Regions from separate parts of the Paenibacillus sp. FSL K6-1566 genome, predicted to be linked through region 3. Evidence: riboswitches for the same ligand, from Rfam matches in the RefSeq annotation. Region 3 holds a riboswitch; each other region holds the start of a gene.
What was found. Region 3 has a riboswitch for cyclic di-AMP ahead of NST08_RS17560 (C40 family peptidase). Riboswitches for the same ligand answer to the same signal wherever they lie in the genome.

Region 1 (7,534 bases), 2.1 Mb from region 3:
CCGTTTAAATACGGATTATCGGGATTATCAAGCGCACGGGCAATCATCTCTTCTTCCGATTCCCGGAAGGCTTCTTCCTCAAATCCCATTGCCCGGCCGAGCAGGGAGAACAGCTCAACATTGCTCTTGCTTTCCCCCTGCGCCGGAATAACCGGCTCCTGAAGCTGAACGTATTGGTGCCAGTACGAGGCGTACAGGTCCGTGCTTTCAAAGGAGGAGGTGGCCGGCAATACGATATCCGCATACTTGGCCGTGTCCGTCATGAATAAATCGTGAACGACCGTGAACAGATCCTCCCGTGCAAAACCCTCTTTCACGCGCTCCGTATCCGGAGCAACCACCAGCGGGTTGCTGCAATAGACGAATACCGAGCGGATCGGCTTCTCGGTCATGGCCAGCGCTTCCCCGATCCGGTTCATATTAATCGTGCGCGCACCCGGGTTCGGCCGCAGATCCGGCCGTTCCAAAGCCTCGCTGTTCATGCTGTTGTAACCCCCGTTTGATTTGGCGGCCCCGCCGCCCCGCTTGAGCCACTGCCCGGTCAGCGCCGGCAGGGCCGCAATGCTCCGCACCGTCATGCCGCCGTTATCATGATGCTGCAGACCGTTGCCGATGTGAATGTAAGACACGCCGGCACGGCCGTACAGCTCGGCCAGCTTCGCCACATCGTCGGCCGGAATGCCCGTTACGGAAGACACGTATTCCGGCGTGTACGTCTTCACATGCTCCCTCAGCTCCTCATGGCCGATCGTATAACGTTCCATGAACGCCTCATCCACCAGCCCGTCCCGGAACAGGACGTGCATGATCCCGACGGCAAGCGCGGCATCCGTACCGGGATACAGCGGAATGAACCAATCCGCCCATTGGCCGGTCTGATTTTTATGAACATCGATGACGACGACCTTCGCACCCCGCTTGCGGGCTTTTTCGGCGAGCACCACCTGATGCATGTTCGTGCTGACGATATTGCCGCCCCAGACGATGATCACATCGGCGTTCACCGTGTCTTCAGGGACCGTCCCCCCGTTGAAGCCCATGACCGATTTCCAGCCTTCGTTTCCGGCCGAATTGCAAATGGACTGCTTCAGCTTGCTGGCGCCCAGCCTGTTGAAGAAGCGGCGGTCCATGCCGTCTACGCTCAAGATGCCCATGTTCCCGTAGAAGCTGTAAGGCAGGATGCTTTCCGGACCATCCGATGCAATCAGCGCCTTGTACCGGTCCGCGATTTCCCGGATCGCCTCGTCCCAGCTGATCCGCTCAAATGAGCCGGCCCCTTTCGGGCCGGTCCGGCGCAGCGGATACAGGACACGCTCCGGATGGTATACCCGGTGAGCCATATTGCGGACTTTATTGCAGATCGCGCCTTGCGTGATCGGATGGTCGGGGTTGCCTGTAACCTTTACGATTTTCCCGTTCTCTTTATGCAGCAGCAGGCTGCAAGTATCCGGACAATCCAGCGGGCAAACCGCCGGAAATACGCCGTGTTTCTGATGAATCAATTTGTCCTCTCCCCCTTGTCCTCCAGCCTCTTTCGTATCCCCTTATCTTAAAAAAAATCAGCCTTATCGTAAAGTCATACATTTTTTTCTAAAGATGTGATTCACCCCTCGAACTCCCGGGTATATTTCTATCAAGAGCAAGGATGAGAAACCCAGACCCTTTCTCCTCCTCGCCATATCATGGACCACTCCCAAAAATTCGCCATGCATGTATCTCCTCCCCCGAGATACGGCATGGCGAATTTACATTACGGCCGGCTCAAGAAGCGGCCGCGAATGCTCTCTTCGGCTTGCTTCTTCGATAGGAGCATCCTCTTTTATCTGCACGCCTACCTTTTCCCCTCACCGCGTTTTCTGCTTTCCCTACCGCGCTTTCAGTTTCCAAATCTTCGCATTCAGCGATTTATTGCGTAAATCTGCAAAATAATGATCCCGCGAAAGTCCGTATCCTATGTAATCGCTTACTTATGGATCATTCGGTTCCTTACTGCCGAAAATAGCGGCAAAAGGCCGTTTTACAATCGAATGCCGCAGGCGTAATATACTATTCAGATTTCAAATCCAATATAATCTCACAGTTGATTCGCCGAATTTCCAGAGAGGAAAATGGGGGAACCGAAGCGTATGCCTGCCGATGCGGCAGCCATACTATGGGGTGAATCCTGAATAACCGCGGCCGGTCCCGCGCGGCATCAGGTAGGGCGACTCTCGCGCCCGAATCCGACAGCTAACCTCGTAGGCGTTAATGGGAGGGTTGTGAACTTGTGCAAAAAACACAGGCTCTAACCTGTGTTTTTTCTATGCCAAAAATCGAAAAATCGAAATGGAGATGCATCCCATGCCCGGCCCTTGACCATTCACCCAAGCCACATAGCTTTATGCTTTTTTGGGGAGAACGACCCAAAATCCAAATCGAATCGGTGGTGAAACACGATGCTATCTTCCATCAAGCGCTTCCTCATCGGAAGACCGCTCAAATCCAATGAATTAGGCGATCAAAAATTGAATAAAACCAAGGCCCTGGCGATTTTGTCATCCGATGCCCTGTCATCCGTCGCCTACGGCCCCGAGCAAATCCTGCTGGTGCTGATGACTGTCGGCGCGGCTGCCTATTGGTATTCCATCCCGATCGCCATCGGCGTTCTCGTCTTATTGCTGGCGCTGATCCTATCGTACAGACAGATCATCTTCTCTTATCCGCAGGGCGGTGGAGCCTATGTCGTGTCGAAACGGAATCTGGGCATGTATCCAGGCCTCGTTGCCGGAGGCTCCTTGCTCGTCGACTATATCCTAACCGTTGCGGTCAGCGTATCGGCCGGGACGGATGCGATTACGTCGGCTTTTCCCGAGCTTCGTCCCTATAACGTCGGGATCGCCGTGCTGTTCGTCCTGTTTCTTACTGTGCTGAACTTGCGGGGCGTGACGGAATCCGCCTCGATCCTGGCCTATCCGGTCTACCTGTTCGTGCTGGCCTTGTTTATTCTGATCGGCGTCGGTCTCTACGATATTGCAACCGGCCACGCTTCGCCGGACCTGCACACCAAGATCGGCACGCCCGTCGCCGGACTGAGCCTGTTTCTGCTCCTGCGGGCGTTCGCTTCAGGCAGCTCCGCGCTGACCGGGGTCGAAGCCATATCCAACGCCATCCCGAACTTCAAGGAGCCCGCGCCGAACAACGCCGCCAAAACCCTGGCCGCGATGGGCTCCCTGCTCGCCCTGTTATTTTCAGGGATCGTATTCCTGGCCTATTATTACGGGGTCAGCCCCAGCGAAGAGGTGACGGTTGTCTCCCAAATCGCCGAGCATACCTTCGGCCGGAACGCGCTGTATTATTTCATTCAGGGGACTACTGCGTTAATCCTGATCCTGGCCGCCAACACGGGGTATTCGGCATTTCCTCTGCTGGCCGTCAACCTGGCAAAGGATAAGTTCATCCCGCGAATGTTCACGGTCCGGGGGGACCGCTTGGGGTATTCCAACGGCATCATCATCCTTGGCCTTCTGTCCATCGTGCTGATCGTGGCCTTCGAGGGCAAAACCGAGCATCTGATCCCGTTGTACGCCGTCGGCGTATTCATTCCGTTTACTTTGTCGCAGACGGGAATGATGGTGAAGTGGATTCGCGAGAAGCCTCAAGGCTGGATCCCCAAGCTGGTCATTAACACGACGGGGGCTGTTATCAGCTTTGCGGTAACGTTGATCTTTTTCTTCACGAAATTTGCCCAGGTGTGGTCGGTGCTTCTGTTTCTGCCGCTTATCATCTGGATTTTCACCCGGATTCGGAGTCACTATGAAGCGGTCGCCGATCAGCTGCGGATTACGACCTGCGAGCCGGCAAAGCCGATCGAAGGCAACATTATTATCGTGCCGGTAGCCGGCATTACGCATGTGGTGGAGAACTCGCTCAATTATGCCAAATCGCTGTCCGCTGACCAAATCATCGCCGTTTACGTGAATTTTGAACGGGAAGACCAGATTGCTTTCGAGGAAAAATGGAAGAAGTGGCAGCCGGACGTCCGGCTGGTGACGCTGCATTCGCCATACCGAAGCATCATCTCGCCGCTCACTAAATTCATCGACACGGTACAGCGCAAGGCCAGCGAGTCCGACTACCAGGTGACGGTCGTCATTCCACAGTTCATTCCAAAGAAGGGGTGGCACAACTTCCTGCACAATCAGTCGAGCTTGCTCATTCGCGCTCATCTGCTTTACCGGCGGGATGTTATTCTTACAACGGTTCCTTATCATTTGAAGAAATAGCTGCAGCCCGGACCCATGGCGGGGACGGGCTTTTTTCTGCCTTTGCATCCGGTTCGCTTCCCACATCCGCTCCCAAGCGGCTGATGCTGATTCTTCTGAGATGGATTGGGAAGAGACTGGTAATTTACCGAAGGAAAGCGTACGCGCATGGCCGCCAACACCTTCGACATAGGCTTTTTTCTGGGGACAGGCAGCCTTAGGCTTTCAAAGCGTCTTATTTTTCTTTATAATGTCGGAATGGATGGGTCATGCATCGGGGAAATCTATCTAAATAAACATCTAGGAGACTCCATTTATGAGCTTGAAACACAATCTGCTTCGCAAGAAGCCGATTCCGCCTTTGACAGGCGGAGAAGTGCGTTCCGCATTGAAGAAACAGCTCGGCGTCATGGACTTGATCGTCCTTGGCGTCGGTTCTATCGTGGGAACGGGAATTTTCGTATTAACCGGCGTGACGGCCGCCACCCATGCCGGTCCGGGACTGATCTTGTCATTCCTCCTGGCAGGGCTGGTATGCGCCTTCTGCGCACTATGCTATGCCGAATTCGCCTCCACCGTGCCGGTAGCCGGCAGCGCGTATACGTACAGCTACTCCGCCTTTGGGGAAGGCCTCGCTTGGCTGATGGGCTGGGATTTGCTCCTGGAATACGGCTTTGCAAGCGCCCTCGTATCCAGCAGCTGGTCGGGGTATGTGCAGAGCATTCTGTCCGGGTTCAATATTCATCTTCCTGTTGCCATTACAAGTGCCTTCAATCCTGCGAAGGGCACATACGTGGATGTGCCGGCGATCGTCATCGCGCTGTTGATTACATGGATCGTATCCCGGGGTGCGAAGGAATCGACCCGGCTCAACACCATCATGGTATATCTGAAGATAGCCGTCATCGTTCTGTTCATCGGTGTCGGAGTTTTCTACGTGAAGCCGGACAACTGGACGCCGTTCCTTCCGTTCGGCATCGAAGGGGTCATGACGGGGGCGGCCATCGCCTTCCTCGCATATATCGGCTTCGACGTCATCGCCACAGCTGCGGAGGAAGTGAAGCAGCCTCAGAAAAGCCTGCCAGTCGCCATATTAGGCTCTCTGCTTATCGTTGCCATCCTATACATTGCCGTTACGGCGGTATTAACCGGCCTTGTACCGTATCATCTCTTGAACGTGAAAGACCCTGTCGCCTTCGCGCTGCTGTATATTGAGCAGGACTGGATGTCCTACTTCATCTCGCTCGGAGCCCTCGCCGGCCTGACCACCGTCCTCATGGGGGTATTGTTCGGTCAATCCCGGCTGCTGTACGCACTCGGTCGGGACGGCTTGCTCCCGAAACGGATGAGCTCGGTCAATCCGAAGACGAAGTCGCCCGTATTCAGCACTTGGGTATCCGGCATCTGCATCGCGGCGCTGTCGGGCTTCGTTCCGCTTGGAAACCTGGCGGACCTGGCCAGCATCGGCACGCTGTTCGCCTTTATTACCGTTTCGCTAGGCATCATTGTCCTGCGCAAGACGCACCCTAACCTGAAGCGGACCTTTCGCGTGCCGCTGGTTCCATGGCTGCCTTTAATCGCCACGCTCAGCTGCTTGTACCTGCTCACGACGCTGCAGCGGATCACCTGGATCGGGTTCATCGTCTGGATCGGGCTCGGCATCATTATCTACGCCGTGTATGGTTACAGGCACAGCTCGCTGCGCCAAGACGCAGCACCAGACGAATCCTGACTTCGAGTGAACGTCTTGCGCGCTACCATAGATTAAACCAGCCTTGACCTCATCATTAACGAAGAGAAGAAGGGACTCTCCCGTAAGGTCCATTGACCTGGGACAGTCCCTTCTCTTTTCTTATAAGTAAGTTGTTGAGCTGAGCGCTCTAGGATTCCATCACGCCTTTAGGGGCAGCCGTCGGCCCGGCAGGCATGCCTTCAACCGGCACCTTGGCGGCGGGAAGCTTTATGCTGACGAACGAGGATACCAGGAATATGGCTCCTGCCGTGAAATATACCGCAACGATCGACGATGCCGCCATATACCATCCCGTCAGTCCGGAGCCGATCAGCAGCATGCCGGTAAAGACCGGCGTCATGACGCCATTGAGACGCCCGATATATTGTTCATCAACCTGCCGCATCATCAGCGCCATCAAGACGGTTTGCGCCAGCGCCATCAGCACGCCCGTAACAAAACGCATGGCACCGGTCAGGAGCGGCCACTTCGACAGTACTTCGATGCATGTGGACACCCCCAGGAAGGCAAGGCCAGCAAACAGAAGATACGAGCCTTTCACCCTCCCGGCGATGACGGCAGCAATAATCCCCCCGATCAGCATCCCTGCACCCTCAAGCGCGGTAAACCACTGCACGCTGGTCATATCCAGCATCAACCGCTCGGTGATGACAAAGATATCGAGCGGCTGGACAAGTCCCGCCCCGAGCGCCAGAAGAACATAAACCACCAACAGCACCTTCAGCCATCCGGTACGGCCGATGTAGCGGAAGCCCTCCTTCAGTTCTTCTGTAAAAGAGCTTGCAGATTCGGCCCTATCCGCTGCTTCATCCACATGCGAGGGGAGGAATGCCAATACGGCGGCAGAGCCGGCAAATATGACAAGCAGACCAATCAGTGACGCTTCGAGGCCGAAGGCTTGATAGATCGTCGTCCCGATCATCGGCCCTAGAATAATGAACAGCGACATGAGCGTCTGGGACAATGCCGTCGCCGACGAGACATGCTCATCCGGCAAGCAGCGCTTGATGATCTTGAACGAGGACGGCTGGGAGAATTGGGAGACAACGGCCGAGATCAGCGTCACGGCGAAGGCCGCCTGCCAATATCCTGCAAATACGACGAACAGGATGAGCAGCACGGATAAGAAACTCAGGATGTCCCCCCAAATCATCGTGCGCTTCGGCCGCCAGCGGTCGGCTAGTACGCCGCCGATAATCGAAACCAGAAAGATCGGCGCATATTCAATAACGGTCAGAAGCGATATGGCTACCGGGTTATGATGGCTTTTCTCCATAATGAAGTAGAGCAGCGCCATGTTGCGGATCCAGATGCCGATGTTCTGCAGGACATCCGAAATCGTGAGCAGTACAAATGCTTTGTTGCGAAACAGATGCTTCATTGTTCATGCCCCCTTAGTTGAAACCGACTAGTCGGTTTATTTATATTCATAAAAGCACGGAGCATGCCTTCGCATGTTCCTATGCTTTATCAAAAGAAGCTTGGTCATCCGGTCAGTCCTCGGCTCGCCCAGTCATCACCCCTTGCAGAAAAATGCTGA
Region 2 (7,534 bases), 1.7 Mb from region 3:
CGCTCGGACCGATCACGGCCACCTTCTCTCCGGGCTGGATCTCCAAATCGATGCCTTTGAGTACCTGCAGCTCGCCGAAGGATTTGGTGACCCCTTTATATCTCACGATCGGCTGCATACCGGTTGAAGGCTTTTCCTCCGTCCGGGACGGCAGGGCCTCCTCCTGTTCGTCGATCACAACTGCATTCATCGCTTTCCCTCCTCATTGTCCCCGCTGCAGATTCATGCGCTTTTCCAGCCTTTGAACCAGCAGCGACGCGATATAACTGATGATCAGGAATAAAATTCCGACCAGCGTGTACGGCTCGAACGCCCGAAAGGACTGGGACACGATATTTTTAGCCGTCATCATCATTTCCACCAGCGTAATCGCACACAAAATCGGCGTTTCCTTAAACATCACGATCAAATAGTTCCCCAGCACCGGGATGATCGGCGGTACCGCCTGCGGCAATATGATGCTGCGCCAGGTCTGGGCCTTCGTATAATTCAGCGCCGTTGCCGCCTCCCACTGCCCCTTCGGTACCGCTTCAATGCCTGATCGGTACACCTCGGACAAATAGGTGCTGTAATGCAGCCCCAGTCCGATCACTCCAGCATAGAAGGCGGGGATCGAGATGCCCATTAGGAGCGGCAGACTGTAATACAGAAAGAAGACTTGCACGAGCAGCGGCGTGTTTCGGATAAACTCAATGATTCCTTTGGTGATCAGCGACAGTGGCTTAAATCGGCTCCGCGCGGCAAAAGCCAGCAGCAACCCAACAATAAGCGCAACCACGAACGCACAGAGCGTTACCCATACGGTCATTTGGAGCGCCCGCAGCAGCTCCGGTAAAATATCAAATGCATAATTCCAATCCCACATAGGCTACATCCTCCCCGCCGTCAATTTCCGCTCGAGCAGCCGGACCGCCACCGCAACGAGCGTAGCGATCACAAAGTACAACAGGAGCAGCAGCGCAAGAATTTCCGTCGTCCAGGCAATATAGTTGTTGCGGAGCACCATCGCCTGATAGGTCAGATCCGCCATCGTGATGAAATAGACGAGCGACGTTGACTTAATCAGCTCCACCAGCTGGTTCCCGAACGGCGGCAGCATCCTAAGCGTTGCTTGCGGCAAAATCACGTTCAACATCCGCTGCCAGGGCTTCAGGTTGAGCGCGACCGCTGCCTCCCATTGACCTTTGGGTACCGCGAGCACCGCACTGCGGACAATCTCCGAGCCGTACGCACCGAAGTTGAGCCCGATTGCCAAAATAGCCGCCAGCATTTTCGGAAGCTCGATGCCGATGAACGGAAGGGCGAAGTACAGCCAGAATAGCTGAACAAGCAGGGAGGTACCCCGAAAGACCTCCACATAAACAGCGGCTAGCGTGCGCAGGATCCACAGCTTGGATAACCGGGATAGTCCTGCCGCAAAGGCTGCAACAATCGCAAGCATGGCGGAAAATATCGCGACCAGGACCGTAATTTCCGCGCCCTTCAACAGTGTGGGAAGGAACTCAATCCAGGAGTTCGGCATGCTATTTCCCGCAGAGCGCAGCCGCTGTCATGTCGCCCGGCAGCTCTTCCTCGGTAAATCCGAACTGCTGCAAGATTTCCAGGAGCTCGCCGGATTCTTTCATTTTTTGCAGCTCCGCATTATAGGCTTCCTGAAATTCGGTGTCCGCTTTCCGAAATGCGGTCGCGCCGTACCCGCGCACGCTTTCACCGTCAATGACCGGCTGCTCAAAGTCGGTTACGCGCTCGATGCTCTCATCGCTTGCGGAATCCAGCATTGCCTGCAGCGACGGTCCCGTCATCGTGATTGCCTGCACACGGTCCGCCTGCAGCGCACTGATTGCCGAAGCCTGATCAGGCACCTGGACAATGCGCTCGGAAGGAATGCCCGACTTCTCCATGTATCCGATCTCGACGGCACCGGTCATGACGGCGACCTTGGCATCATCATCCTTGGCAACATCTGCATAGCTTCCAAGCCCGAGCGGATTCCCCTTCTTTACCGCCAGCGCTTCCCCGATACTGTACTCCGGATCGGCGAACAAGACTGCCGAGCAGCGTTCCGGATTAATGAACATCCCGGCCGTTATCATGTCGAACCGGTCGGCTTGCAGCCCCGCTACAAGCGACCCGAATTCGGTAAGCTCCCCCCTCATTTCCTTGATGCCAAGGCGCTCCAGAATGACGCGGGCAATTTCGACCGCCTCGCCGGTAAGCTCGCCGTTCGCCTCCTTGTAAGCGTACGGCTTCTCATTCGCAAAGCCGACCGTGACATACCCACGTTCAATCGCCTGCTCCAGCGTGCTCCCTTTCTCGCCGCAAGCGGCCAAGGATACCACCATAATCAAACACCAAACCAGCACAATCACTTTCTTCAAATCCTTCCACAACCTTTCGTTAATCACATGAACTCCTATAATCCTCGATAATGACCCAAAGAATTTCTTAAACACCCGGCATCAACTCGATGAGCTTAAGTAACCAGTTGAACAATCAACGACACGCAAATAACAAAGTTTATAGATAGATTTACTGGGGATTTTTGAAGCTCTTGTCCCCGCGCACCATCATCAGGCTTCAAGGGACCGAACTCCTGCATCGCCCTGTTGCTCTAACTACAGCGCCTCTTCTAGACCACTTCAGTTGAAGACACATTACAGCCTGTCATCCTCCTTTCACATCCCATTCAAAGTCCACGCAAAAAAGACCTCCGAACAGGGGAATTGGACACAGCTCCGCCAGCAGGGGGTCAACATAGAGAAAAAGGCCCCTATAGAGAATCAAGGGCCTTTGTTTATGAACATCGGTTATGTATAAAAGACCCATCCACTGCTGACGAGGTTAGCTGACGGACTCGGGTAAGATGGTACCCTACACTCTGAAATCAAGTGACTCGCCCCTGATAAAACTGGTTCCCCCGCTTTCCGTCATGTGCATGCCGGAAACTAAGCGTGTGTTCATGATAAAAGGAAACCCAGGAAAAGTCAAACCCGTTTCGCGCATTTTTGATCCCTTTCAGGAGTCATTTCCATGCCGGTACGAAGGTGACCTCATGCTTCCGTTAACCGAGGATTGGGGGGGCGGCAGCTCATCTCGGTATATTGCCCGGAGCGTGCAATCCGCTTAACAGCAAGGATTATCGCCACCCAGCCCCCGAAGTTCATCCCATTGATCTTTCATGCGGTTAATGATCGGTACGAAAGGTGGCAAAGGAGACTTCGTACTTCCCCGAAAAAAAAATTTTTTTCGTGCGCTGGATGACATCCTATTGCTTGTCTTTATCCCCCGCTCATTTCAGCCCGCGCCGGGCCTGTCTCAGACGGAATCGGTGGGCCCCCTACTATAGGGCAACCGTACATTCTAGCAAATAATAGGCATCCTTCTACCAGGAATACGCTATTAACCCATGCCCCCAAGGCAAAAGTTGCGTAGTATAGAACAAATCTAAAGGAGGTGCTTGAATTTGGATCGTTCTCTTAGAAAAAAGAAATTGTGCTCACCTAAAAAAATAGAGAAAAAAGTGCTTCACGCTAAAAAGAAATGCCACGATCATGGCAAAGGCAAACACGATCACGGTAAAAAGGATCTGGTGCTTGTGCGCCGCTGTCCAAGAGTTTCGCGCGGGCGGATTGGACCGGTTGGGCCTGTCGGACCGATTGGGCCGATCGGACCTGCGGGACCGCAAGGCATTCCAGGGCCTGCAGGACCACAGGGCATCCCTGGACCGGTAGGGCCGGCTGGACCTGTCGGACCTGCGGGACCTGTCGGACCTGTCGGACCTGCAGGACCTGCGGGTGTACCGGGGATACCTGGCGGAGGCGCCATCATTCCGTTCGCTTCCGGTATCCCGCTTGCCTTGACAACGCTTGTCGGCGGGTTGGTTGGAACGGTCGGACTGGTAGGCTTCGGCAATTCCGGACCAGCGGTCACCTTGGCTGGCGGAACCGTCGACCTTACCGGCGCTGGGGGAACACTGCTTGACTTTGCATTCAACACGCCGAGAGCAGGCACCATTGATGCGATCTCGGCAACCTTCAGCACTACGGTAGCGCTCTCCTTGGTTGGAACAACCGTTACGATCACAGCACAGCTGTACAGCGCCCCGGCAACAAGCAATATTTTCACCCCAATTCCAGGTGCGGTTGTAACGCTGGCTCCTCCGCTTACCGGCGTTCTTGCCCTTGGTACAGTCAGCAACGGTTTTGTGGACGGTCTGGCCATTCCAGTAGCGGCCAATACCCGCTTGCTGATGGTATTCTCAGCTACGGCTTCAGGAATCACGATCGCTACTGCCGTAGCTGGCTACGGAAGCGCTGGTGTCAGCATTATATAATTCGCCCTAGATATAATAGAGCTTCCTTGGAATATGCAAAAAGCCCCGAGTCCTCTCGGGGCTTTCTTGTGCAGGCATTTAAACCGCTGTATATCCTCCATCAACCAAGAGGGTCGTCCCTGTTATAAACGATGCATCATCACTGGCCAGAAACAAGACTGCCCTCGCTACCTCTTCCGGCTGTCCCAAGCGCCCCATCGGATGAAGGCTGACCAGATGCTGCGTAATGGCTTCCGTCCGTCCCTGGATCAGCGGGGTGTCGATATATCCAGGACATACGGCGTTAATCCGGATGCCTTTCGAGGCATAATCGGCCCCCATGGATTGCGTCAACAGCTTCACCCCGCCTTTGGCTGAAGCATAAGCGGTTACCCCGGATTTGCCGACATGGCTGTGGATCGAGCCGCAATTTACGATCGCGCCGCCGGTGCCTTGGGACAGCATTTGCTTGATCACGTACTTATCGCACAGAAAGACGCCCGTTAAATTTATATCGATCGTCCGCTGCCAATTGTCGAGCTCCAGCACATCGGCCGGTGCATCCTTCGCAATCCCCGCGTTGGCGAATAAAACATCAATGCGTCCATAATGGTTCACCGTCTGCTCAACCATGCGGATCACTTCCGATTCCTTGGTCACATCGGTCTTGACGAACAGCGCCTCATACCCGTCTTGTCTTAATTGATCCGAAAGGGTTTGTCCACGATCTGAAAAATCCGCAATAACCACCTTTGCCCCTTCTTCTGCGAACAGCCGGACCGTCGCTTCACCAATCCCGCTCGCGCCGCCGGTTACAATGACAACCTTCGACTGAAATCTCATGTTCGTCCCACTCCTTGGCTTGAAAATTTTCGACTCCAAACAGCATGACTATGTCACACATAATGGTATTAACCTAGCGTGAGCATAATCCCCCATATCTATTCTATTTTCATCCGAAAATGGGCCTCCCATGAACGGAAGGGACAACCTAATTATTTCCATTAGAATCTAAACATGGACAGACTGTATAATCATTCAGTACTACATCAACATGACATCATAAGGGGGGCACAATGTCTATTGAATACGTTCGATAAAGGTACACGGTTCATTCAGGTAACCGGTACGCTGGAGCGGGACCGCTTCACATTCCACACCTGCGAATGGAAGCTGCTCGTTGAAACCAGCCGGTATTATGAAATCAAGCCGGGCAGCGGATCTGTAAAGAGATTATATAAGGAAAAGCTGCATGTCATCCTGAATGACAGCAGCCATTACAAGCATGCAGCATTGTCCTGCTCCGCTTTTTGCATGAAAGAGCGGGAAGCCGAGATCCGGGTTCAAATATTGCACCATTTGAAGCAGCGAATACAGGAGCTTAAGCAGGATTTGCAGCATAACCTGGATGCGCTGGAATCAGCATCGGGCCAAATCACATAGACAAAAAAAAGCAAAGCCGCAGCCGTACGATGTCCATGACAGCGTAACCTCGCTGGGCTTTTTCCATTACCATCTGCGTCAAGAAGGAGTCGCCCCGATTCGAATATCAGCAGACTAAGCCTTCTCCCATTTTTCCTTAAAGAACAATTGGTACACTCTCTTTACGATAATCTTCACGATCATATAGATCGGAACGACAAGCAGGATCCCGATAATGCCGCCGAGGTCTTGTCCTACCAATATTAAAATGATGATCGTAACCGGATGAATATCCAGCTGCTTGCCGAAAATATACGGCCCGATCAAATTGTCCTGAATCTGCTGGGCGGCCAAAATGACCAGGAGCGACCATATCGCGGTTCCTGGCGACTGGATGAACCCGATAATGACGATCGGAATCGAGGATAGAATTGCCCCGATAAACGGAATAAAGTTGGCAATGACGGCCACCACCGTCAGCAGCAGCGCATACGGAAGCCCGATGATCAGAAAGCCGATGTACATCAGCACGCCAAGGGCCAGATTGACCAGCACCCGGCCGACAATAAACCCTTTCAGGGCGTTATTGATCTCATCCAGCACGGATGCCCCCTCGTCCTTGAAGCGGTTCGGAAGAAAGCCGACCAGCATTTTGCCGAATTTGCCCCCCTCCTTCAGCATGTAATACAGAAGAATCGGGAAGGTAAACAGCACGATCGCGAAATTCGACACAAAGGAGAACAGGTTCATGATGTAGTTGGTGAGGAATGAGAAGCCCCGGTTCAAGTAGTCGGTCAGCTGCGTCAACGGGGTAACGTCTCCGGGAAACAGATCCTGCAAAAAGCCGCTCTGCTCCAGCTCGTGCAGCTGATCGCCCAGTGCGGCGAACAGTGCCGGCGCATTCTGTACGAGCGCAACGACCTGATCCCTCAGAGAAGGCCACACCCACAGGATAAAGCCGGTCAGGATTCCCGCGAACACGACATACAGCAGCAGGATCGCCAGCGATCGGTTCAGCTTCCATCTTTCAAGCAAATCGACCAGCGGCCGCAGCAGGTAAAAGAAGAATCCCGCCAGCATCAACGGCACGAGCGTAATCGAGAAGAACGAGAGGACCGGCTTGAAAATAAAATCGACGAGCGATCCTAAATATATGATGGCCAGGATCAGAATGACGGCAAAGCACAGTTTGAAAAATTTGTTCATTCTTATCAAATAGGGTGCTCCTTATCTCCACAAAGTTTCATTCATCGTATCATGACAGAGTGCAGGGATTCAAATGGCGAGCGCGCTGTTTCGCCGCTCCCTTACCTTATGAAACAGGCACTTGACTAAAAATCTAGGGATTAATCCATACTGCGGTTATATACTTCTCCTAACAGCTCACGTATAATATGAAGGATTGCAAGGGCGAGGCTGAAGTTTAGGAGGATTTTTTGCAATGCATGTGACATCCATTATTTTGGGTCTGGTCATCGTTCTGAATATCTTGTTCGCCATCGTGGTCGTTTTCAAGGAGAGACGCGATGCCGCGTCCACGTGGGCGTGGCTGCTGGTGCTGTTCTTCATCCCGATTCTCGGGTTTGCGCTGTACCTTTTATTTGCCCAAAACTTAAAAAGCGTGAGACTGTTCCATTGGGACGATCTTCAGAAGACCGGAATCGAGAAGGTGCTGCTCTCCCAGATGGATTCCATGTATCGGGGAGACTTTTCGTTCGCGAATCGGGCCGCACAGGACAACCGGGATCTGATCCATATGCAGCTCAACGAGAATCAAGCCATTTTTACGGACGATAACAA
Region 3 (7,534 bases):
CCGCGGCTGATCATCATCCAGCCCATGCGGCACCAACCATTTCCGTTCTGTTGGATGATGTTCCGCTTGCGTTCGATGCGGCTCCGCGAATTGAGAAAGGCGTAACCTACGTGCCTTTCCGGGCTGTGGGCGAGGCACTGGGCATCGACATCAAATGGAACAGCAAGACCCAAACCGTGCAGGCGGTAAAGACCGGCAACGATAACACAACCGAGGTTCAGCTCAGAGTCGGCAGCACCACCGCCGTGGTGAATAAGAAGAACGTCAAGCTGCCCGCAGCGCCGATCATGCGCGAAGGACGCGTGCTGATTCCGCTCAGCTCGTTCAGCAGCCAATTCGGGGCTTCCGTAAGGTGGAATCAGGCAACGCGCACCGTATCGCTCAAATCACCAAAAAGCAAAATGCATCTGCGGGCCTTCTATGCCATTGAATCCTTTAAGGAGCGGGATATTATTCAATGGATGAATTCCGTCGCCTTTGGCTGGAGCCGAATTGACCGTAACGGCGAATTCACCCTTCAAGGGGTTGAATACCGCATGCCGGAAGCCGCCGGAGACATCACGCCCCAGACACTTGTGGCCGATGCGGAAGGACAGGGCATTAAGCCCTATTTGATGGTATATACACTGGACGGTAACGGCGAACTGACAAAAATGATGAGCGACGCCTCGCTGCGGATGAAATCGATCGACGGGATTACCGCCGCCGTTGCGGACAATGGGTTCGGCGGAGTCGTGCTGGATTTCGAAGGATTGGGCTTCAAGCTGGATGCCGCCTCCCAGCAGAAGCTGCTGAACCAATACGTGAAGGACCTTAGAGCTGCCTTGCCGAAAGGGACTGCCCTGTCCTTGGCCGTACCTCCGTTAAACAGCGCCTATAAAGGCTATGATTACAAAACGCTTGCATCGATTGCCGACGATCTGATTATCATGGCATACCAGTATCACCCGGTTGGCACCAAAGACCGGAAGCCGGAACCGAACACGCAAGTGCAGCAGGCTATTCAGCTTGCACTTGATGCCGGAGCCCCTAAGGACAAGCTTCTGCTTGGAATTAGCCTGGGCAGCGAAACGGAGAACTCCATCGACGACAAGCTTGGTCTGGCCAAGCGCTATCAGCTGAAAGGTGCGGCATTGTGGCGGCTCGGTATATTCAGAGTCTACGGTGATGATATCGAAGGCGCCATGAACGAAGCGGTGATCAAAGAGTGATCCGTAATAAAGGTTGAAGCGTGGATGAGTCCATCCTTCCGATCATCACTACACAGGCTGCCGGTCGCTATGGACCTGCAGCCTGTTCGCTTGTTCAATGCTTCCGTGATAACCGAGCATCTCTGACAGCCATTGAAACGACACAAGCTATGAATTAGCCGATGCCAATCTTCCACATGACCGGCACAAAAAAAGATGACCTCTGTCGTATACAGAGGTCATCATCAAGATTATGTATGTATTCGGTGCAATCACTGAAAATCGATCATAGAATTCCTTACCAGGACTTGCAAGACGATCATTGTGCAGAGAGCCGGATCAAGATCAAAGATGAGCTGATCTAGCTAACACTTCCTACCAGCTTCGCATATTCCTCTTGGCTTAACACCCGGCGTGCGGTAACATAACGTGGCTTATAGTAAGAGTCGCTAAGCTTGCTGATTCGAACACCCTTGCTGCTTGAAGCATGTGCGAATTGCCCGTCTCCAATATAAACGCCAGCATGTGAAATTCCCTTGCCGTTCGTGTTGAAGAATACCAGATCACCGACACGCAGCTCTTCCTGGTCTACATGCACGCCTACTTGGGCTTGTCCTTGGGAAGTGCGCGGAAGGTCAAGATCAAAGTTACGGAACATATACAGAATAAATCCGGAGCAATCAAATCCGCTTGTGGTTGTTCCGCCCCACTTGTACGGTGTTCCTACTAACTGCTTCACTTGCTGCTGAAAGTTAGGCTGCTGATCGGCAAACGCTGTCACGGCACCGGAAGAAAAAATGATTGCGGATCCTAGCAAAGAAATGACCAATTTCTTCAAAATATATTCTCTCCTTCGATGCCTACGGAGTTAGCTAAGGGTTCGGCTGAAGGTCACCTATATTCCCTCTACTACAAGAATAATTCACCCAGGACGGTTCCCCCGTTTTCTCTAGCGAAATTCGGCAAAATTCATTAACATTTTGTAACCCTTTCTTAATATAGTATACAAGCTAGCAAACTGTCAATAATATCCGATAAATCTATCGTTTTTTAGATATCGCCGTCGAATCGAAAGAGTTTTAACAGTGTTTTTACTATATGAAAGGTCACATAGTCATGACATTTATGTTAAAATTGTTTCCGTTTTCTAAGCGCGGCGAAAAATCCTCCATGCAAGAAGCCGACACCTAGGGGGGCCGGCTTCTAGCAAATTCATCGATAGAACAAGCATTTGCTTCAGCCATTTTGCAGCTTTCAATGGCGTACCTCCTTATCATATTGAGATTGCAACGGTTATAATTCGATCACCTCCCTTCTAAACCTTAATGCATCCAACAGCAAAGCTACTTGATCACGACCTCCTCCGGTTCCACTTCAGAAGAAATCATAATCTGTCCTGCCCTATCGGCATGCAGCCCCGAGCATTCGATTTGCCCGGACCGTTCCCCGGTAACCACAAGCAAGCGGTCATCCAGCGAGTCGCTTTCCCCCTTGACGTTCACCACCTGTACATTTCGGCTCTGGTGAAAGAGAAGGAGCGGATTTTCCTGATTGCGAAGGACCATATCCTGAATCGTCAGGTTCTTTCCATTGCGGCATACAATGCCTTCCCGACTTGTGATGGCCGACCGCATCACCGTCACGTTCTCCACCGGCATCTCCGGCAGGCCGTTGATGAGGAGCGCAGTATGCGCGCCGCTGCAGACGATATCCTTAATAACAATATTGCGGAACACGGGGGTTTCCTCGGTAACGGGGAGCATCGCTTCCGCTTGGTATTCGCCGGAGCCGGCTTTCCCTTCGTAATATAAATTGAAGGAGATGGCATCCCCGTCGATCTCCCGCATCCGGATCCGTTCGATGAAGATATTTTCGACCACGCCGCCGCGTCCGCGGCAGCTTTTAAACCGGATGCCGATATCGGTGCCGATGAAGGTGCAATCGGATACGTGCACATCCTTGATGCCTCCGGACATTTCACTGCCGACAACGATCCCGCCGTGGCCGTGATAAACGGTGCAGTTCCGGATGCTGATGCGCTCACTCGGCTTTCCCAGCAGGCGCCCGGCTTCATTTTTTCCGGACTTCAGACAGATCGCGTCATCTCCTACATCAAACGAGCTGTTTTCCACGGTCACGTATTTGCACGAATCGATGTCCAGTCCGTCCCCGTTCTGGGCATACCATGGATTGCGGACGGTAATGTTCTGAATGGTAATTTGCTCCGATGCCCAAGGATGCAGGCACCAGGCTGCGGAGTTTTGAAAGGTAGGGCCGCTGAGCAGAATCCGCTTGCAGTTTCTCAAGCTGAGCAGATTGGGTCTCAGATAGTCTCTGACAGACTCATAATCCTGGGGATTCCGGCTGCCTGTTTGTTCGATCCGGGCCAGGTTCTCCATCCCGTCCCGGGCAGCCGGCGTTGGCCACCACAGTCCCCCGTCATCCACGACGCCGCCGGTATGAATTAATCGATCCCACTGGCTTTCCGTCAGCTTCCCTTGCTTAACGGGCCTCCAGGCTTCGCCGCCTCCGTCAAAGATGCCGCTGCCGGTGATTGCGATATCCTCCAACCCTTCTCCATCGAGCGGAGACTGGCAGCGGAACATCTGCCGGCCCTCATAAGCAGACATCCGGATCGGATAAGCTTCGAATTGCTTGCTGAACATGACAAGCGCGCCGGCAGAAGCGTGAAGCTCAATCCGGCTCTGCAGGGTTAACGGACCGGTGTGCCAGATCCCCGGAGGGATGACCACCTTCCCCCCTCCTGCCTTTGCGCAAGCTTCGATTGCTTGATGAAATGCCAGGGTATTGTCGTAAACGCCGTCTCCTACTGCGCCATAGTCTGTGATCATTACTGTGTATTCCGGGATTACAGGCAAGTCGGGACATATTGCTTCTTCTGTTTGTTTCATGCTTACCTCCGCTTTAGTAAGTTTCAAGTTTGCTTATTCGATTGATACCGCATGAAGATGTAAGCGCTTATAAAAAATGCTGCCGATTGCAGCCAAAGCCCTTGAAGATCGGCTGCAGCCATGATATATAAATTTCTACGAACCCAACTAGCCGTATCCGTTGTCTCCGACCTGTTCAGGTATATCAGGCTTCACGAATGACAATAGAATCGGATCCGCGTGTGCAAAGGAGTTAGAGAGAATGAATGACCGGCTGCAGCCCAAGTACCACATAGGAGAAGATGATTTCTCCATCCAATACATGTCACGAAACGGTTCCAGCAGCATGCCCCGTCCGCATGAGCATCCCTACTTCGAGCTGTATTACTTGCTTAATGGAGAGCGGGTATACTTCATGGACCATAATGTGTTTACCGTCAAAAAAGGGGATATGATGATCGTGAACCCGCATGATCTGCATTCGACGGCAAGCTCCGATAAGCTGATCTTCGAGCGGGTGCTGATCGGCTTCTCCCGAAGCTTCATCGAAGAGGGCGATGCCGGCGTCGCCAAGCTGCTCGATCACGGGACATCCAGGCTGGTTCGCATTCCGTTGAAGCATCAGCCCGACATCGAACGGCTGCTCCTCTCGATGCTCGCAGAATGTCAATCCGGGCAGGCACATTACGGCTCGTTGGTTCGCTCGTGGATGAACGAGCTGCTCATCCGCCTGCACCGGATCGAGACCTCGCTCCAATCGCTGCCCCCAGAATATGAGCATCCGATGCACCAGAAAATTTCGGAGATCGCCCAGTATATCAAATCCAACTATCATGAAAGGCTTACGCTCGATCAGATCGCCAAGCAGTTTTACATCAGCCCTTCCTATCTCAGCAGAGTGTTCACCAAGCTGACAGGCTTTCACTTTCGCGAGTACCTGCAGGTGGTACGGATTCGTGAAGCCCAGAAGATGCTTGTGAGCAGCCGGGATTCCGTACAATTCATCTCCGAGCAAACCGGATTTGAGCATATTGCCCACTTTAATAAAACCTTTAAAAAAATCGCAGGCACGACGCCCCTTCAATACCGTAAGCGCCATGGATAGCCTCAGGGCCGTTCGGGTTGATCCAATGCCGGGTTCCCCGTCTAGGAGCAGCCCTTCCAGCTTCTATTTCTCTCCTCTTCCAACCCGGAACCAGTCGATATCCGCATACCCTCTGTGTAAGTGATCCTCTCGGCTCGCCGCAAACAATCCGACCTTCGCTCCGACCCAGTGACCCTTCTCCGCTTGGAACTCCTTATTCCCGCACGGGATGAAAGGACTGTCAGCAGCGGCATAATCGAAGCGGCATTTAGCGCCAGGATGAACCGTCACCCGCAACGTTACCTTCCCTTCGCTCAATCCACCGGACCACACAATATGTTCCGCCTGGTCGTTTCCTTCGGCACGGAGGAGTTCCATGCCGGATCCGTCCTCCTTCATCCGAACGGCTGCATAAGCAAAGGTTCGCCCGAATATGATCAGGCCCGCATATTCACCGGGCTTGAGTGCCGTTCCGTCCACCCTCGCTTCAGCTTGAAATACTTCTGCCGGGAATTTCTGCATCAGCAAGTGAGGGGCAGCGTAGATCGTGCGGGTGGACTGGTTATCCGGCACCGGGAAGGCAAATAATCGCAAATGGCTCTCCCTCTCGAATGCGTACCAGGCCGGATTGGGATTGGCCTGCCATTGCCACTGGAGGCCAAGCTCAGCTCCTTCGAAATCGTCCGAGTCATCCGGCGCCTGAATCGCATGCTCCCCGCCGACGTTTGGCTTCGGATAACGAAGAACCGGTTCGCCGATCCCGTCCCCATTCGCATCGATACCGATCTGCGGCCAATCATCGACCCAGCGCATCGGCTGCAGATGAGTGATTCGCCCGTATACCCCTTTGTCTTGAAAATGCATGAACCAGCATTCGCCCGAAGCGAGCTCTACCCAGCCGCCTTGATGCGGGCCGTTAATCGGGCTATCGCCTTGATGCAGTACGATTTTATCCTCGTAGGGGCCAAAGACCGCAGTCGATCGAAGCACGGTCTGCCAGCCCGTAGATACACCCCCGGCGGGAGCAAATATATAATAATAGCCATTCCGTTTATACATCTTCGGACCTTCCATCGTTGGATGGCGCTCGGTACCGTCGAAAACGATCTGACCTTCATCCAAGAGACGCATTCCGTCCGGGGACATCCGGCACATTCTTAATAGGTGCTTGATGCCGCATCTGCTTTTGGCGAACGCGTGAACCAGGTAGGCCTGGCCGTCATCGTCCCAGAACGGACACGGGTCGATCAGGCCTTTCCCCTCTTGAACCAGATGCAGAGGCGTCCAGCTGCCTGCCGGGTCCCTTGCTGTGCTCATCATAATGCCGACATCCGGATCTCCATAGAACACCCAGTACTTGCCGTCATGGAACCGAAGGGCCGGAGCCCACACGCCGTTCCCATGCTGAGGCACGTCATAGCCCGGCAGCTCCATTCGGGGCAGCACATGATTAATAATCCTCCAGTTAATCAGATCCTTCGAGTGCAGAATCGGCAGTCCCGGCAGATGGCCGAAGCTGGAAGCCGTCATATAGAAATCGTCCCCGACCCGGATCACATCCGGATCCGAATAATCCGCATGAAGCACCGGGTTCACGAACGTCCCGTCTCCCTGGTCCGACAGCCAAGGTTTGTTCTGTAATGCTTGCAGTATTGACGATGAGTGCATCATCGCGTCCCTCCTCCTATAACGAATCTAGTAACCGCTCCATTTCCAGACTGGCAAGGATGAAAGGCGCCACGCCAATCTGGGCATCGGACACCACTTGTTCACTGATGTAATATTCATACGAGCCGTTGCGGTCATCGCTCAGCCCTGCTCCATGGCATATGGAATGAAGATGCACGCCGGTTGCGCCGGCCTCAACAAACCGCTGAATCAAACCGGCGTACGCCCGCTCCGCAACAGGCATTGAAGGCTGCTCCAGGTACTGGAGCCGAACGCCCTTGGCCAAAGCGTAAATAAACATGGAGGAGCCGGAGGTTTCAAGATAATTGCCTTCCCGGAAGCCCTGATCGAGCACCTGGAACCACAGCCCGCTCTCTTTCTCCTGCCATCGTGCCATCGCTCGGCTTAGGCGCTCGAATATGCCAATGATCGTACCGCGCTGCGGATGATCTATCGGGAAAAACTCCAGACTGTCCACAAGCGCCATCGCATACCAGCCCAAAGCCCGGCTCCAAAAGTTCGGGGACCGCCCGCTTTCCGGATCGGCCCAAACCTGTTCCTTCGCTTCATCCCATCCGTGATACAGAAGACCCGTCTTGGGATCCCGGGTTCTGCGCTCCACCAGCAGAAGCTGATGTGCCACCTCGTCAAACAATTCGGGGCGGTTGTAGGTTTGGGCATACTGAGCCAGGAACGGCGAA

Region 1: it holds a riboswitch for cyclic di-AMP, as region 3 does, so the genes downstream of both, NST08_RS27515 (APC family permease) here and NST08_RS17560 (C40 family peptidase) in region 3, are expected to answer to the same signal.
Region 2: it holds a riboswitch for cyclic di-AMP, as region 3 does, so the genes downstream of both, ehuB (ectoine/hydroxyectoine ABC transporter substrate-binding protein EhuB) here and NST08_RS17560 (C40 family peptidase) in region 3, are expected to answer to the same signal.

The regions. Positions count from the first base shown of each region.
Region 1 covers NZ_JBBOSR010000001.1:6,128,290-6,135,823, forward strand. Annotated here, with positions in the region: gene NST08_RS27510 (molybdopterin-containing oxidoreductase family protein) at 1-1,502, opposite strand, end outside; cyclic di-AMP (ydaO/yuaA leader) riboswitch at 2,077-2,259, shown strand; gene NST08_RS27515 (APC family permease) at 2,436-4,262, shown strand; gene NST08_RS27520 (amino acid permease) at 4,558-5,973, shown strand; gene NST08_RS27525 (MFS transporter) at 6,122-7,375, opposite strand; gene NST08_RS27530 (TetR/AcrR family transcriptional regulator) at 7,488-7,534, opposite strand, start outside.
Region 2 covers NZ_JBBOSR010000001.1:5,741,451-5,748,984, forward strand. Annotated here, with positions in the region: gene ehuA (ectoine/hydroxyectoine ABC transporter ATP-binding protein EhuA) at 1-190, opposite strand, end outside; gene ehuD (ectoine/hydroxyectoine ABC transporter permease subunit EhuD) at 203-865, opposite strand; gene ehuC (ectoine/hydroxyectoine ABC transporter permease subunit EhuC) at 869-1,522, opposite strand; gene ehuB (ectoine/hydroxyectoine ABC transporter substrate-binding protein EhuB) at 1,524-2,342, opposite strand; cyclic di-AMP (ydaO/yuaA leader) riboswitch at 2,816-2,962, opposite strand; gene NST08_RS25810 (exosporium glycoprotein BclB-related protein) at 3,521-4,333, shown strand; gene NST08_RS25815 (SDR family NAD(P)-dependent oxidoreductase) at 4,412-5,155, opposite strand; gene NST08_RS25820 (hypothetical protein) at 5,396-5,755, shown strand; gene NST08_RS25825 (AI-2E family transporter) at 5,870-6,949, opposite strand; gene cls (cardiolipin synthase) at 7,176-7,534, shown strand, end outside.
Region 3 covers NZ_JBBOSR010000001.1:4,011,911-4,019,444, forward strand. Annotated here, with positions in the region: gene NST08_RS17555 (stalk domain-containing protein) at 1-1,211, shown strand, start outside; gene NST08_RS17560 (C40 family peptidase) at 1,552-2,028, opposite strand; cyclic di-AMP (ydaO/yuaA leader) riboswitch at 2,032-2,165, opposite strand; gene NST08_RS17565 (glycoside hydrolase family 28 protein) at 2,534-4,102, opposite strand; gene NST08_RS17570 (helix-turn-helix domain-containing protein) at 4,344-5,186, shown strand; gene NST08_RS17575 (glycoside hydrolase family 43 protein) at 5,250-6,836, opposite strand; gene NST08_RS17580 (glycoside hydrolase family 88/105 protein) at 6,850-7,534, opposite strand, start outside.